Regions from separate parts of the Streptomyces sp. NPDC005863 genome, predicted to be linked through region 2. Evidence: riboswitches for the same ligand, from Rfam matches in the RefSeq annotation. Region 2 holds a riboswitch; each other region holds the start of a gene.
The links. Region 2 has a riboswitch for cobalamin ahead of ACFYO9_RS18105 (energy-coupling factor ABC transporter permease). Riboswitches for the same ligand answer to the same signal wherever they lie in the genome.

Region 1 (5,299 bases), on a different contig from region 2:
CAGCTCGCCACCTGGCAGAAGCTGCGCGAGGCCGCGGAGCAGCAGTACTACACGTTGCAGCAGCGGCTGCGGGACCGCCGTGAACAACTCCTCGGCGAACTGAGCCGCGACGACACCCTCACGCTGCGCCGCGCCGAACGCGAGGAGTTGATGAAGCGGTCGCTGCAGTGGCTCTTCGGCAGCGACTTCGACACCGCGCCCGACGCCATCGACTCGGTGCTCGCCGGGCTCGGCACCAACTCCACCCCGACCTGGACCGACGACATCGATCCGTCCACCCTTCCCGTCGACGCCGAGATGTGGCTGAAGATCCGGAAGTTCGGCGAGTTCGTCAAGTTCCTGCACCAGGCGGTGGAGTGGGAGAACGTCCTGTACTTCTTCTACCCGTACTTCTGGGGGTCGGAGAAGCTCGCCGAGACCAAACGGCTGCTGTGGCACCCCGATCCGCTGCGCCGCGAGTTCCTGCGGGCGGGCGCCGCGCGCGTGGTCCTGCCCATCCGGCCGGGGTTCGAGCGCGCGTTCTCCCGGCTGATGTCCACCGGCCGCATCGACGGCGACGGCTCACCGGACCCCCAGGACCCGCCGTACATGTCCATCGCCGAGGAGATCCAGGCGTACGCGCGGACCAACTATCCGGGCATTCCCCCCGCCAATCCCGACGTCGCCGCCCGGGCCAGGCCGCTCATCACCGTGAACCAGCAGCGGGCATGGCGCGAGATCGAGGCCATCGTCACGGCGCTCGAGGCGTACGCCGAGAAGGCGAAACAGCGGGTGGACCCGAAGTGGCGGGGCGCGCCGATCGAGCCGGAGTACTACCCCAGCACCCGGCAGGGCCTGCGGGTGCTGCTCGACGCCAGTCCGAACCTGGTCCTCAACGACCCCTGGGGCCGGCCGTATCTGTACCAGAACCCGGGGCGCACCGCGCCGTTCGTCGTCACCAGCCAGGGCGCGGATTCGTCGGCGGGCGGCACGGAGGAAGCGTCGGACATCTCCACCGACGCGGAGGGCAACCTCGTCGGCACCTGGTTCGAGTACACGCCGTGCAGCGGCCTCGACATCGAGGTCGGCTCCGACTTCTCCGAGAACGGCTAGCGGGAGCGCCATGGCGGACATCCGGCTCCTGGACTCCTTCTGCACGCTGCCGACCCGCAAGGTCGGCGCGGACGCCAACGGCAACATCGACGCCATGCGGCGGTACCTGGAGGGGCTCACCGCGGAGTACTACATGGTCGAGTGCTTCACGAAGTACTACACGCAGCGCTACCCGGACTCCGAGGTCATCAGCGAGATCAGCTATCTGAACACCAAGCGGTTCCGCGGTGTGACCGAGATCCTCGCCAAGTGGATCCTCCGTGAGTACCGCAATGTGTTCGGCCGCGACGCCCTGCGGCGCAACATCAAGACGCAGACGTCCGGCCGGCAGCTCCGCTCGGACATCCTCGGCGTCCGGACCGAGGGCACGACCCTGCTCCTCGAACTCGTCGAGGTGACCACGGTCGACGAGGCCAAGGACGCCGAGGTCGAAGACCTCAAGCACAAGATGGACACCCTGAAACGCTTCGTCATCGACCCGGCCCTCCAGGAGATGCTCTCCCTGCAACGCGCCGGGCGGGTGAGCCTCGGCGTCCCGACGCGGATCGAGGTGCGCCGGTCGACCTGGCGTCCGTACTGGCACGAGCTGTACTACCCGCTCCTGCCGACCCAGGCCGCCACGGGGGCGCCCGGCAGCGTCAAGTACGAATGGATCTGCTACAAACCCACGTTCCGTCCCGACGGCATCGGCAAGGACGGCCTGGTGCTGTACGAGATCCACACCACCCCCCTGCCGCAGGGCGCGCCCCTCGAAGTGCTCAACAGGGTCGCCCGGCGCCTGCGCGAACTGGAGAACCAGCATCAGCTCGTGCTGCTGCCCGCGATGCAACAGTACTGGGACGACAACGACGCCGACGGCAGGGAGCTGAAGAAGTGGCTCGCCATCGGCCTCGGCGCGGCTCTGCTCGTCACGCTCGTGGTGATGGCCTGGCCCGCCGCGGTGCCGCTCGCAGCGGCGGCGGTCGAGACCGCGGGGGCAGCCGGAGCCACCGGGGCCGCCGAGGCCGCGGGCGCCGCGGAGGCCGCCCAGTTGGCGAACGCCGTGCGGTACGCCCAGAGCGCGACGAAGGTCCCGGGTTACTTCGAGCGGGCGCAGGCGGCCCTGCGCCCGCTGCTGTCCGGCGGACCCGGCCTGGGTCTCGTGGGCAGTCACTGAGTCGCGGCCGGGGCGCGGCCCATGGCGTCCGGGTCGTCAGGAGGCGCGGCTCGTCAGGAGGCGTTGTCGAAGACGACGTTCTTGGTCTCGACCGCCCCCGCCGCCCGACCCGGCGCCGCCTGGCGGGCCCAGTACAGGTTCGTGTGTGCGACGACCAAGTCCGGCGTCGGCGCGCCCCATGCGGTCTTGTCGACCGTCGTATGGGCGTCGCTCACCAGCGTCGTGTCGTACCCCCTGACGAACGCGCCGTGGAGGGTCGAGCGGATGCACGCGTCGGTCTCCGCGCCCGTGACCAGGAGCCGCCCCACCCCGAGCCGTGACAGCACGGCCTCCAGCGTGGTGTCCTCGAACGCGTCGCCGTAGCTCTTCTCGACGATCGGCTCGGCGTCCATGGGGGTGAGTTCAGGGACGAGCCGCCAGCCGTCGCTCCCGCGCGTGAGTCCCTCGTCGAAGTGCTGCACCCAGACGACCGGAACCCCTTCCTGCCGCGCCCGCTCGACGAGTCCGGAGATGTTCGCGACGACCTCGTCGCGCCGGTGGCTCCCCTCGACGACGTCCTGCTGCACGTCGATGACAAGGAGTGCGGTGTTCGGCCGGTTCTCCAATGTGGTCATGGTCCACCTTCGTTCGCTCGCGCCGGGCTCATCTCTCCCCACGCTAGCCCCACCCACTGACAGCCGGTCCTGGGCACAGCCGCTGTCACGCTCGTGACCCGCTTCACATTCCGACATGCGGGCCGGGGTGGGCGATCGGTTGGCGTGCGCCTAGGGTGAGCGGTGCAGCTGGTTCGCCCCGTCCGCCAGGCGGGATGCGTCGTAAGAGGGAACCCGGTGGGAATCCGGGACTGCCCCGCAGCGGTGAGTGGGAACGACCGCCGTCAACAGCACTGGACCCGACCGGGTCCGGGAAGCGACGGCCAGTAGGTGTCCCGTGTCCGGCCGACACGCGACGTGCCCGCGAGTCCGAAGACCTGCCCGTTGCCCGCACGCGACCGATCGCGTGCGGCCCTTTCGGTGACCTCGTGGGCGGGTCGGCGTACATATCGAGCGGCACGCGCGGCATCCGCCCGCGACGTGGTCCGCCCGGTCGGTCGTCCCTTCGCGCCATGTCCGGTCTCCGGGAGAACCAGGACACATCTCGCGAAGGAGAGTTCCGTGACAGCGCAGCCCGCGGCCGCGGCGGCACGAGCCACCGTGTACGGCTACCCCCGCCAGGGTCAGAACCGGGAACTGAAGAAGGCCGTCGAGGGGTACTGGAAGGGCCGCGCCACCGCTGCCGCCCTCCGGGAGACCGCGGCGGACCTGCGCCGTTCCAACTGGCAGCAGTTGGCCGACGCCGGCATCGACGAGGTGCCGACCGGGGACTTCTCGTACTACGACCACGCTCTCGACACCAGTGTCATGGTCGGCGCTGTCCCCGAGCGGCACCGCGCGGCCGTCCAGGCCGACGCCCTCGACGGCTACTTCGCGATGGCGCGCGGCACGCAGGACGTGGCGCCGCTGGAGATGACGAAGTGGTTCGACACCAACTACCACTATCTGGTGCCCGAGTTGGGCCCCGACACCGTGTTCCGGGCCGACTCCGCCAAGCAGGTCACCGAGCTGACGGAAGCCCTCGCGATCGGGCACACGGCACGCCCCGTCCTCGTGGGCCCCGTGACCTACCTCCTGCTCGCCAAGCCCGCGCCGGGCGTGGCCGCGGACTTCGACCCGCTGACGCTCATCGACCGGCTGCTGCCCGTGTACGCCGAGGTGCTCGCGGACCTGCGTGCGGCGGGCGCCGAGTGGGTCCAGCTGGACGAGCCCGCCCTGGTCCAGGACCGCACGCGGGCCGAGTTGAACGCCGCCGAGCGCGCCTACCGCGACCTCGGGGCCCTCACCGACCGCCCCAAACTGTTGGTCGCCTCGTACTTCGGGCGCCTCGGTGACGCGCTGGGCATCCTGGCCAAGGCGCCGGTCGACGGTCTGGCCCTCGACTTCACCGAGACAGCCGCCGCCAACCTCGGCGACCTCGCCTCCGTCGGCGGGTTGTCGGGCAAGCGGCTTGTCGCGGGCGTCGTCAACGGCCGCAACATCTGGATCAACGATCTGGAGAAGTCCCTCGCCACGCTGGGCACGCTCCTCGGTCTCGCCGACCGCGTGGACGTCGCCGCGTCCTGCTCGCTCCTGCACGTCCCGCTGGACGCCGGCGCCGAGCGGGACATCGATCCGCAGGTCGCACGCTGGCTCGCCTTCGCCCGGCAGAAGACGCAGGAGATCTCGGTGCTGGCGCGCGGACTCTCGCAGGGCACCGGCGCCATCGCGGCCGAACTCACCGCGAACCGCGCCGACCTGGCCTCCCGCGCCGGTTCCGCCCTCACCCGCGACCCGGCCGTCCGCGCCCGCACCGCCGCGGTCACCGACGCCGACGCCCGCCGTTCGCAGCCATACGCGGAGCGCGCGGCTGCCCAGCGCGCCGCTCTCGGTCTGCCGCTGCTTCCGACGACGACCATCGGCTCCTTCCCGCAGACCACCGAACTGCGCACCGCCCGCGCCGACCTGCGGGCCGGACGGATCGACACGGACGGATACGAGGAGCGCATCAGGAACGAGATCCGCGAGGTCCTGTCCTTCCAGGAGAAGGCGGGCATCGACGTCCTGGTGCACGGCGAGCCCGAACGCAACGACATGGTGCAGTACTTCGCCGAGCAGCTGACCGGCTACCTCGCCACGCAGCACGGCTGGGTGCAGTCCTACGGCACCCGTTACGTCCGCCCGCCGGTCCTCGCCGGCGACATCTCACGGCCCGAGCCGATGACGGTCCGCTGGACGACGTACGCGCAGTCGCTGACGAGCCGCCCCGTCAAGGGCATGCTCACCGGCCCCGTCACCATGCTCGCCTGGTCCTTCGTCCGCGACGACCAGCCGCTCGGCGACACCGCCCGCCAGGTCGCGCTCGCCCTGCGCGACGAGGTCAACGACCTTGAGGCGGCCGGGACTTCGGTCATCCAGGTCGACGAGCCCGCCCTGCGCGAGACGCTCCCGCTGCGCGCCGCGGACCACCCCGCCTACC
Region 2 (5,299 bases):
TCGCGAAGAGCCCTCGGCTCGGTCATGGCAGGAACCTTTCCAGTACGAGGGTGAGGGCCACCAGGCCCACGAGGAGGGCGCCCGCGGCCGCCACGAAGGGCCGGGACATCCGGGCCTCGGGGACGAGGACCCGCAGCGTGCCGTCGTAGCCGCGTCCGGCGAGCCCGGCCTGCAGCCGGCCGGCCCGGTCGAAGGCCCGCACGAACGCGGTGGCGCCGAGCGAGGCGAGGGAGCGCCAGGTGGCGGCGCGGGTGGTGTGGCCGAGCCGGGCGGCCTGCGCCTGCCGGATCCGGCTCATGGAGTCCAGGAGCAGGAAGCTCATGCGGTACGTGACGAGCGCCACGTCCACGACCGGTGCGGGCACACCGGCCTTCACCAGCCGGGGCAGCAGGTCCGACATCGGTGTGGTGAACGCGAACAGCAGCACGCCGAGGGAGGCCGCGGAGGTCCGCAGGAGCAGACCGCCCGCGCGCGCCGGGCCTCCGTCGGCGAGCGTCACGAAGCCCTCGGGGCCGCCCAGTTGGACGAGCAGCGTGAGGGCGCCGGTGACGCAGAAGCCGAGCGGCACGCGGTAGGCGCGCCACAGTTTGCGGGGCGGCACGCCCGCGGGCCCGAGCAGCAGGACGAGCGCCGCGGCGAGCACCAGCGCGGCGCCCGGCCAGGGCGGCAGCGAGATGGCCAGGACGGTGAGGCCGAGCCCGAGCACGGCCTTGTCCACGGGGTGCCGGCGGCGCCAGCGACTGCTGTGCGCCGCCGCGTCGATGGGCAGCACGCCGGGTCAGACCTGCCCGGCCCCGGACCGGCTGCCCCGAGGGCCGGCCGGGGCGCCGGGCGCACCGGCCGGCGCACCGGTGGACCGCTCCGCGTCCGCCTCCTGCGCCAGCGCCTGCTCCGCGCCCTGGCGGCGCCCCTTGCGCAGCCCGAAGTAGTACGCGAGCACACCGGCGCCCAGGGCCGCCTGCAGGGCGAAGAGCGCCGACTCGATCTCCCCCGATGGGGGTTCGTACAGCGGTGAGAACCACGGCTTGTAGTCCGGCTTGATCTCGGTGATCGCGGTCTCGGCCTGCGCGTCGGCGCCGGCGAACGGCTCCTTCTCGTCGTCGCCGAGTCCGAGGGCCACGGGCAGCACCGCGAGCGCGGCGACCACCACGAGCAGCAGGATGTTGATCTTCGTGTTCCGGTTCATCGGGCGCCGGCCCCCGTCTCCGTCTTGGTCGTCGTCACGTCCGGTGTGCTCTTGCGCTGCAGCAGCACGCCGAGCCGGGTGAGCTCGCCCCTGCTCGACTGCACGAGCAGCCGCATCACCAGGACGGTGAGCAGTCCCTCGCTGATCGCCAGCGGGATCTGCGTGACGGCGAAGATGCCGCCGAACTTGCCGAGGGCCCCTAGGAATCCGCTGCTGGGGTCGGGGAACGCGAGCGCCAGCTGGACGCTGGTGACGCAGTACGTGGACAGGTCGGCGACGAACGCCCCGAAGAACACGGCGACCATGAGCGGGACGTCGAACCGCTTGAGGAGCCGGTAGACCGCGTATCCGGCCCAGGGGCCGACGATCGCCATCGAGAAGACGTTGGCGCCCAGGGTGGTGAGCCCGCCGTGGGCGAGCAGCAGGGCCTGGAAGAGCAGCGTGATGGTGCCGAGCACCGTCATGATGGGCGGCCGGAACAGGATGGCTCCGAGCCCGGTGCCCGTCGGATGCGAGCAACTGCCCGTGACGGACGGGATCTTCAGAGCGGACAGGACGAATGTGAAGGCCCCGGAGGCGCCGAGGAGCAGGGTGCTCTCCGGGTGTTCCTTGACCTCACGGGTCAGGGAGCGGACTCCGTGGACGACGAACGGCGCGGACGCTACGCCCCAGGCGATCGCGTGCGCCGGTGGGAGGAAACCCTCGGCTATGTGCATGGCTCGGCAGACCCTCTCCAGCACCTCGTGGATGGACAACGCGCCTTGGCCGGTCTCCTGGCTGACGGGTCGTACCGACCGGACTCCGCCTTCCCGGGTGCATGAGCACCCAGTGGCTGCCGCGAGGGCTGGAGCCGGACTTCCCGATCACAGTGGCGAGGGCCGCACCGGCATCACACCGGATTTCCCGTTCACCAAGGCGTGGCGACATTAGTGCGCAACTGATCTGCTGACAACTTGCGCACCGGTTGCGGCGGTGGCACACGCGAGCGCGTGTACCACCGCGTACGCCCCTGATCAGAGGTCGTGCGGAGCGTGGCTCAGCGCAGCCACTGGTCCTGGTCGGCGGGCCGGTACAGGGTGAGGGCCTTGGGGAGCTTGTCGAGGACGAGCCGCTGATACGTGGTGTCCGTGACCTCACCGTCGTAGGCGAGGTGCGGGTCCCCCTCCATGACCTCCAGCTCCAGCCTGCGCACCTGGGCGGTCGTCAGGACACGGGAGTTGTGCAGGGTCCCGGTGAGCACGGCGAGGAGCAGCCGGGTGCGGGCCAGCGGAGTGCCGGCCTCCACGGCGCGGACGTCGAGGAGTCCGTCGTCGAGCTGGGTGCGGTAGGTCGGGGCGAAGCCGGCCGGGTGGTAGATGCCGTTGCCCGCGAAGAGCAGCCAGATGCGGCGCGGTCGGCCGTTGATGACCACGGAGAGCGGGGTGCCCGTCGCAAGGACCTTGGCGAGGCCGATGACGAGCGCGGGCCACTTGCCGATGCGCTTCTCGAGCAGCTCCCGGGCGTGCACCAGGTCCGAGTAGACGCCGATGCTGAACGTGTTGAGGAAGAGCTGCTGTTCGCCGCGGACGTCGATCTCTTCGGCGGGCGCGTCCTGTGTGGCTTTGGTGGCGGCGCCGGGCTGCCGGTAGGCGGAGGCGCGTCCCACGTCGGCGGTGACGGCGTCGCCCGAGCCGATGGCGCGGGTGACGTCTTCGAGCGTCACGTTGCCGAGATCCACCGCGAAGTGGTTGAAGGTGCCGCCGGGGAAGACGGCGAGGGGCACCTGGTGCCGTGCCGCCGTGACGCTGCCCGCGTTGACGGTGCCGTCGCCGCCGCACACCCCCAGCGCCCCGCCGTCCGCGACGGCGCGCTGCGCGGCCGCGTCGAGCAGGGCCACCAGGTCGTCACCGGGCTCGAAGACGGTGATCGACGCTTCGGGGAGCAGTGTGCGCAGCGTGTCGGCGGCGTCCCTGCTCCAGGCGACCCCGGAGGACGGGTTGACGACCACGTGCAGGCCCTGGCCGTCCTTGAGCGCGGGGGCAGGACGGCGCGGCGGGGCGGCGGCGGCCGCGGCCGCGGGCTTCACGGGCCACCAGCGGCAGGTGAGCAGCGCGGCCCCGACGCCGATGAGAGCTCCGGCGGCCGAGCGGCCCCGGTGGTCCAGGCCCTTCTGGCCGCGTGCGTAGGCGAGCCCGGCCGCGAACGGCAGGACGGCCAGGCCGTGCCGGGGTGACTCCATGACGACGGCCGAGGTGAAGGCGGTCGCTGCGGCTATGGGGCTTGCGGGCAGCGAGGCGGTGCGGGGGCGGGGGAACAGCGCGGGCAGTCCGTCCAGGACGGGCCGGGCGCTGCGGGCCGCGGGCTTGGCCAGCGCATGGTTCACAGCTGTGACGATCGCCACCGATCCGAGTCCGCGCAGGGCCGCCCTGCGGGCGCTCCGGTCCCCCGAGAGCCCCAGCGCCGTGGCGGCGCCCAGCCACACGGCGTCGTGCTCGATCGCCGTCCGGAGCGCCCGTTTCACGGCGCTGCCGCGGGCCGGGCCCGCCAGGTCGAGGGCGGCGGCCAGCCGTTTGCCGGGCCCCGGGCCCGGCACCTTCCACCGCTGAACAGATCGCTTCATTCGCTCGCCACACCTCTGCATTTGTAAAGAATCCGCAGCACGCGGCCGGAACGGACCACAACGAAGTCTCAGCCTACCCGCGTCGAATGCGCCCACTCCGCCTGGTCCGCCTGCTCCGCCTGGTCCGTCGGCACCGCACCGCGGAGCCACGCGGGGCTGCCCCGGAAAGAGTGACGTCGCGCGGGTGGATGGCCCCAGCCGCGGTTGGGGCCGGGGCACGGGGAGGTAGGTCTGCGGCTGCCACCAGGGCGGCCACGGGGCGGCCCTGGCGGCTTCGCCGAAGGGAGACGCCTCAATGGCAGCAAGGAAAGTCCGGGACGCCCGTCGCACCCGGCTCGCTCCGCGCGTGCTCGCGCTCGTCGTCACGGCGGTGTTCACCGTGGGCGCCTCCGCGTACGCGAGCGCCCCCGCTCGTGAGGACTCCCCCGCGCCCCGGAGCCCGTCGCCCTTCACCGGGCTCACTGCCCGTCAGGGGCAGGTCGTCGCGGTCAAGTTCGACAACGCCCGGGCCGCCCGCCCGCACACCGGTCTCGACCGGTCGGACATCGTCTACGTGGAGAAGGTCGAGGGCGGGATGAGCCGCCTCATGGGCGTCTACTCCAGCACGGTGCCGCCGGTGGTCGGGCCGGTGCGCAGCGCCCGTGAGTCGGACGTCGAGCTGCTGCGCCAGTTCGGCCGGCCGGTCCTCGCCTACTCCGGGGTGCGCACCGCGCTGCAGAAGAAGCTCAAGGACGCGCCGCTGTACGCCCGTCCGCAGGGCCGCTTCCCGGGCGCCTACTTCCGCCGGAGCGGCCGGCCGGCCCCGCACGACCTCTTCCTCCGCCCGCGGGCGCTGCTGCGCTCGGTGCCGCGGACCGAGCCGCCGGCCGACATCGGGTTCCGCTTCGGCCCCGCGCCGGCCGGCGGCACGCCCACGCGGGACAAGATCGTGCGGTACGCCGCCGCCAGCCACTCCTTCGCCTGGTCGCCCGGGCAGCACCGCTGGCTCGTGTCGTTCGACGGCTCACCGGCCCGCAGCACGTCGGGGACGCGGCTCGGCGCCCCCACGATCGTCGTCCAGTACGTGACCATGCGGGCGTCGCGGTTCAAGGACTTCAAGGGCGCGGTGACGCCGTACATCGAGACCGTCGGGAGCGGCCGGGCGCTGGTGCTGCGCGACGGCAGGAGTTACCCGACGCGCTGGAGCCGCCCCACGGCCGCGGCGGGCACCACCTTCACCCGCGCGGACGGTGCGCCGATGCCCTTCGCGCCGGGCCAGGTGTGGGTGGTCTACGCGGACCGCGGCTGACGCGGGCCGCGGCCTCGGTGCCGGGAAAAGGACCGGGCGGGCCGGTCGGAACGCTCCCCGCCAAGGGGTGTTCCGACCGGCCCGCCCGTGCGTGCGTGGCCGGTGGTGTCCTAGCGGCCGACCGGAGCCAGCTCGCGGTCCGTCTCGGCCTCGGGGGACCCCGTGTCGCCGAGGTTCTTGTGCAGCTGCTCGCCCTCCACGTCCACGTTGGGCAGGAGCCGGTCCA
Region 3 (5,299 bases), on a different contig from region 2:
CGCGCTGCCGCCGCGACGTCCCCGTACGACCAGGTACTCCAGGCCCGCGTGGTGGGCCGCGAGCGCGTCCTTGGACTCGGCCGCGCCGACGAAGCCGACCGGGATGCCGAGGACGGCGGCCGGGCGGGGCGCGCCCTCCTCGATCATCTCCAGGAGGCGGAAGAGGGCGGTGGGCGCGTTGCCGATGGCCACGACCGCCCCTTCGAGGCGGTCGCGCCAGAGTTCGAGGGCGGCGGCGCTGCGGGTGGTGCCGAGGCGCGCCGCGAGATCCGGCACGGACGGGTCGGCGAGGGTGCAGATCACGTCGTTGCCGGCGGGCAGCCGCTTGCGCGTGACGCCGCTCGCGACCATGTTCGCGTCGCACAGGATCGGCGCGCCGTCGCGCAGCGCCTTGCGGGCGTCGGCGATCACGCGCGGGCTGTACGAGAGGTCGCGCACGAGGTCGACCATCCCGCAGGCGTGGATCATCCGGACCGCGACCTGGCTGACGTCGGCGGGCAGACCCTTGAGGTCCGCCTCCGCGCGGATGGTGGCAAAGGACTCGCGGTAGATCGCCGCGCCGTCCTTCTCGTAGTCGAACACTGTGCTCTCGCTCATCTCGTGGCCGTGGTTTTCGTGGTGGTACGTGCGGTGGTGACCGTCTCGGTCAGGGTTGTGCCCGTGACCCGTGCGGGTTCCTCGCCGGGGGCGTGCACCGTGACCTCGTACCGCCCTTCGCCGGTGGCGAGTACGTCGACCCACGCCCCGTGCGGGTGGCCGCAGCGCCGTTCGCAGCCGGACCAGTGGACGGGAAGGCCGCCGGGGCCCGGCACGGCGTCCGCGCGGACGTCAGCGCGGGACTTGGCGCAGCCGGGGCGGCCGGTGCAGGCGCCGACGCCGAGCCAGGGCGCGTCGGGGGTGGTGAGGTATCCGGCGCCGCGGAGCGCGGCAAGCCGTTCCCGGGCGGCGACGTCGTCGGCGAAGCCGGGCAGCACGAAGCCGCGCCAGGGCGTGACCCGCAGCTCGTCGCCGGGCAACGGCAACAGCGCCCGCCACGCGTCGACGCTCACCCGCCCGAGCGGCGCACCGACGAGGACGGCCCGCCCGTGGACGCCGGGTGATGGCGGACCGGTGACGGGTACGTCCGGGATGGCGACGGGTACGGGTACGGGCGGACCGGTGACGGGTACGTCCGGGAGGCCGACGGGCGCCTCAGCGCCGGCGACCGGCACGTCCGGGAAACCGGCCGGTGCCTCACCAGCGGCGACCGGCACGTCCGACGGGCCGGCGGGCGCCTTCCCGGTGGCGACCAACGCGTCCGGCAAGCCGACCCCCGCCCCCGCCGCAGCGGCCACCGCAACCCCCGCCCCCTTCAACGCCCCCGCCACATCCACGTCCCGCCCCGCCGGCAGCTCCCGTACCCGCCACGCGCCGTTGCCCGCCTCGCGGGCCTCGTCCAGGAAGGCGCCGGCGGCGGCGAGGGCCGCGCGCGGTGCGTCGGTCGCGGCGATGCGGACGGCGCGCCCCGCGACCCGTACGACCGCCGTACCCCCCGATTCTGCGATCAAGGTCACATCGCCGCCCAGCCCGGCCACGTCCCCGCGGCCGTCGTCCAAGACGAACAGGAAGCGGCCGGAGAGCTGCGTCGCCCACTCCGCCCCGCAGAGGAGTCCGTCCAGCTCACGGGCCCACAACTGCACGTCGGCGTGGCCGAGTCCGTCCGTCGTGGCCAGCGGGGACGCCACCACGTTCCGGACGCGCTCGTGCCGTTCCGAGGGCAGCAGGCCCGCCCCGGTGAGCAGGCGGGAGAGTTCGCCGCCGCAGGCCTCGCCGAGCCCGCGCAGCTCGATGTTGCCCCGCGAGGTGATGCTGAGGTTGCCGTCCGCCAGGCGCTCCGCCACGTCGGCGAGCACCTCGACCTGATGGCCCGTCAAGAGGCCGCCGGGCAGCCGGAGTCGGGCCAGGCGGCCGTCGTCGGCGAGGTGCAGGCGGAGCGCTCCGGGGCAGGCGTCACCCCGGTCACGTATGGGGTATTCGCCCTGGTCTGGGGAGGGTGCTCGGGTGGGCGGCATGGCGGCGAGCATACCCACGCCGATCCGGCCGGTCGCCTCCCGAGACGGGCCGTCCCGGCAGGTGGCCGCCCCGCTCGCGGCGGGCAGGACTTACTATGCAGGCGGCGGGCGCCGAGCCCGTCGACGCCAGCGACGGCGTGGGTCCACCAGGACCCGAGGGAGGAAGCCCGGTGCGAATCCGGCGCGGTCCCGCCACTGTGAGCCCCACCCGTGGGGTGAGCCAGGAACTCCCGCCGTCCATACGACCACCCGGGGCGCGGACACCCCGAGGAAGGCCTGCGCCCGCATGCTTCTGCTGTTGTCGACCTCCGACACCGACCTGCTCAGCGCCCGCGCGGCGGGAGGCCCGGTCGACTACCGGTTCGCCAACCCCTCGCGCCTGGACCTCGACGGGCTGCCCGCCCTGCTCGACGGCGTCGACCTCGTCGTCGTACGCCTCCTCGGCGGTGTCCGCGCCTGGCAGGACGGCCTCGACCAGCTCATCGCCACCGGCCTCCCGGTCGTCGTGCTCACCGGCGAACAGGCACCCGACGCCCAGCTGATGGCGTCCTCCACCGTGCCGGTCGGCATCGCCGCCGAGGCGCACGCCTACCTGGCGCACGGCGGCCCCGCCAACCTGGAGCAGCTGGCCCGCTTCCTCTGCGACACCGTGCTGCTCACCGGCCACGGCTTCGAGCCGCCCGCGCCCGCCCCGTCCTGGGGCCCGCTGGAGCGCACGGCCCGCGCGGACGTCGAGGGCCCGACCGTCGCGGTGCTCTACTACCGCGCCCACCACATGAGCGGCAACACCGCCTTCGTGGACGCCCTGTGCGGCGCGATCGAGGACGCCGGGGCCCGCCCGCTGCCGCTGTACGTGGCCTCGCTGCGCGCCCCCGAGCCCGAGCTGATCGACGCGCTGCGCGCCGCCGACACCATCGTGACCACCGTCCTCGCGGCCGGCGGCACCAGGCCCGCCGAGGCCTCCGCGGGCGGCGACGACGAGTCGTGGGACGCGGGCGCCCTGTCCGGCCTGGACGTGCCGATCCTCCAGGCGCTCTGCCTGACCGGGTCGCGCTCCGCCTGGGAGGAGAACGACGAGGGCGTCTCGCCGCTCGACGCCGCGAGCCAGATCGCGGTGCCGGAGTTCGACGGCCGCCTCATCACGGTGCCCTTCTCCTTCAAGGAGATCGACGAGGACGGGCTCCCCGCGTACGTGGCCGACGCCGAGCGCGCGGCCCGCGTCGCCGGCATCGCCGTGCGGCACGCCCGCCTCAAGCACATCCCGGCCGCCGACAAGCGCCTCGCGCTGGTCCTCTCCGCCTACCCGACCAAGCACTCCCGCATCGGCAACGCGGTCGGCCTCGACACCCCCGCCTCCGCCGTGGCGCTGCTGCGCAGGCTGCGCGCCGAGGGGTACGACTTCGGGCCCGAGGCCGACATCCCCGGCCTGGTCTCCGGCGACGGCGACGAGCTGATCCGCGCCCTGATCGACGCGGGCGGCCACGACCAGGAGTGGCTGACCGAGGAGCAGCTCGCCGCCAACCCGGTGCGCATCCCGGCCGCCGACTACAAGCGGTGGTACGCGACGCTCCCCGCGGAGCTGCGCGAGTCCGTCGAGGGCCACTGGGGGCCGCCGCCCGGCGAGATGTTCCTGGACAGGTCCCGGGTGGGCGACGGCGGCGACCCGGAGGGCGACATCGTGCTCGCCGCCCTGCGCCGCGGCAACCTGCTCATCCTCATCCAGCCGCCGCGCGGCTTCGGCGAGAACCCGATCGCGATCTACCACGACCCGGATCTGCCGCCGTCGCACCACTACCTGGCGGCGTACCGCTGGATCGCGGCCGCCGACTCCGACGGCGGCTTCGGCGCCGACGCGATGATCCACCTCGGCAAGCACGGCAACCTGGAGTGGCTGCCCGGCAAGAACGCGGGCCTCTCCGCCGCCTGCGGCCCGGACGCCGCACTCGGCGACCTGCCGCTGATCTACCCGTTCCTGGTCAACGACCCGGGCGAGGGCACACAGGCCAAGCGCCGCGTGCACGCCACGCTCATCGACCACCTGGTGCCGCCGATGGCGCGCGCCGACTCCTACGGCGACATCGCGCGCCTGGAGCAACTCCTCGACGAGTACGCCCAGATCAGCTCCATGGACCCGGCGAAGCTGCCCGCGATCCGCGCGCAGATCTGGACGCTCATCCAGGCCGCCAAGCTCGACCACGACCTGGGTCTGGAGGACCGTCCGGACGACGACGGCTTCGACGACTTCCTGCTGCACGTCGACGGCTGGCTCTGCGAGATCAAGGACATGCAGATCCGCGACGGTCTGCACGTGCTGGGCGCGGCCCCGGCCGGCGCCGACCGCGTCAACCTCGTCCTCGCGATCCTGCGGGCCCGCCAGGTCTGGGGCGGCACCACCGCACTGCCGGGTCTGCGCGAGGCCCTCGGTCTCGACGAGTCCGCGGCGACCCGCACCGGCGCCGACGAGGCCGAGGAGAAGGCCCGCGCGCTGGTCCAGGCGATGGACGACGCGGACTGGGACCTCGCCGCGCTCCCCACCGACCAGGGTGAACAGGTCGCCGCCGTCCTGGAGTTCGCGGCCCGCGAGGTCGTCCCGCGCCTCGCAGGCACGACCGCCGAGCTCGACCACGCGGTGCACGCCCTGAACGGCGGCTTCGTCCCCGCGGGCCCCTCGGGCTCCCCGCTGCGCGGCCTGGTCAACGTCCTGCCGACCGGCCGCAACTTCTACTCGGTCGACCCCAAGGCCGTCCCGTCCCGCCTCGCGTGGGAGACCGGCCAGGCGCTGGCCGACTCCCTGCTGGAGCGGTACAAGTCCGACAACGGCGCGTACCCCACCTCCGTCGGCCTGTCGCTGTGGGGCACGAGCGCGATGCGCACCGCGGGCGACGACGTCGCGGAGGCCATGGCGCTGCTCGGCGTCCGCCCCGTCTGGGACGACGCGTCGCGCCGCGTCACCGGCCTGGAGGCCATCCCGTACGAGGAGTTGGGCCGCCCGCGCATCGACGTGACGCTGCGCATCTCGGGGTTCTTCCGCGACGCGTTCCCGCACACCATCGGCCTGCTCGACGACGCGGTACGGCTCGCCGCCGCCCTGGACGAGCCCGCCGACCGCAACCACGTCCGCGCCCACGCCCAGGCCGACCTCGCCGAGCACGGCGACGAACGCCGGGCCACCACCCGCATCTTCGGCTCCCGCCCCGGCACGTACGGCGCGGGCCTGCTGCAGCTCATCGACTCCCGCGACTGGCGCA

Region 1: it holds a riboswitch for cobalamin, as region 2 does, so the genes downstream of both, metE (5-methyltetrahydropteroyltriglutamate--homocysteine S-methyltransferase) here and ACFYO9_RS18105 (energy-coupling factor ABC transporter permease) in region 2, are expected to answer to the same signal.
Region 3: it holds a riboswitch for cobalamin, as region 2 does, so the genes downstream of both, cobN (cobaltochelatase subunit CobN) here and ACFYO9_RS18105 (energy-coupling factor ABC transporter permease) in region 2, are expected to answer to the same signal.

The regions. Positions count from the first base shown of each region.
Region 1 is NZ_JBIAII010000002.1:108,420-113,718, forward strand. It holds gene ACFYO9_RS06815 (type II secretion system protein GspG) at 1-1,092, shown strand, start outside; gene ACFYO9_RS06820 (hypothetical protein) at 1,103-2,248, shown strand; gene ACFYO9_RS06825 (cysteine hydrolase family protein) at 2,302-2,862, opposite strand; cobalamin riboswitch at 3,015-3,241, shown strand; gene metE (5-methyltetrahydropteroyltriglutamate--homocysteine S-methyltransferase) at 3,403-5,299, shown strand, end outside.
Region 2 is NZ_JBIAII010000004.1:398,780-404,078, reverse strand. It holds gene ACFYO9_RS18120 (ATP-binding cassette domain-containing protein) at 1-26, opposite strand, end outside; gene cbiQ (cobalt ECF transporter T component CbiQ) at 23-772, opposite strand; gene ACFYO9_RS18110 (energy-coupling factor ABC transporter substrate-binding protein) at 779-1,186, opposite strand; gene ACFYO9_RS18105 (energy-coupling factor ABC transporter permease) at 1,183-1,902, opposite strand; cobalamin riboswitch at 1,932-2,116, opposite strand; gene ACFYO9_RS18100 (diacylglycerol kinase family protein) at 2,223-3,785, opposite strand; gene ACFYO9_RS18095 (DUF3048 domain-containing protein) at 4,081-5,073, shown strand; gene ACFYO9_RS18090 (MMPL family transporter) at 5,184-5,299, opposite strand, start outside.
Region 3 is NZ_JBIAII010000005.1:304,946-310,244, forward strand. It holds gene ACFYO9_RS20415 (precorrin-8X methylmutase) at 1-597, opposite strand, end outside; gene ACFYO9_RS20420 (cobalamin biosynthesis protein CobG) at 594-2,051, opposite strand; cobalamin riboswitch at 2,170-2,302, shown strand; gene cobN (cobaltochelatase subunit CobN) at 2,338-5,299, shown strand, end outside.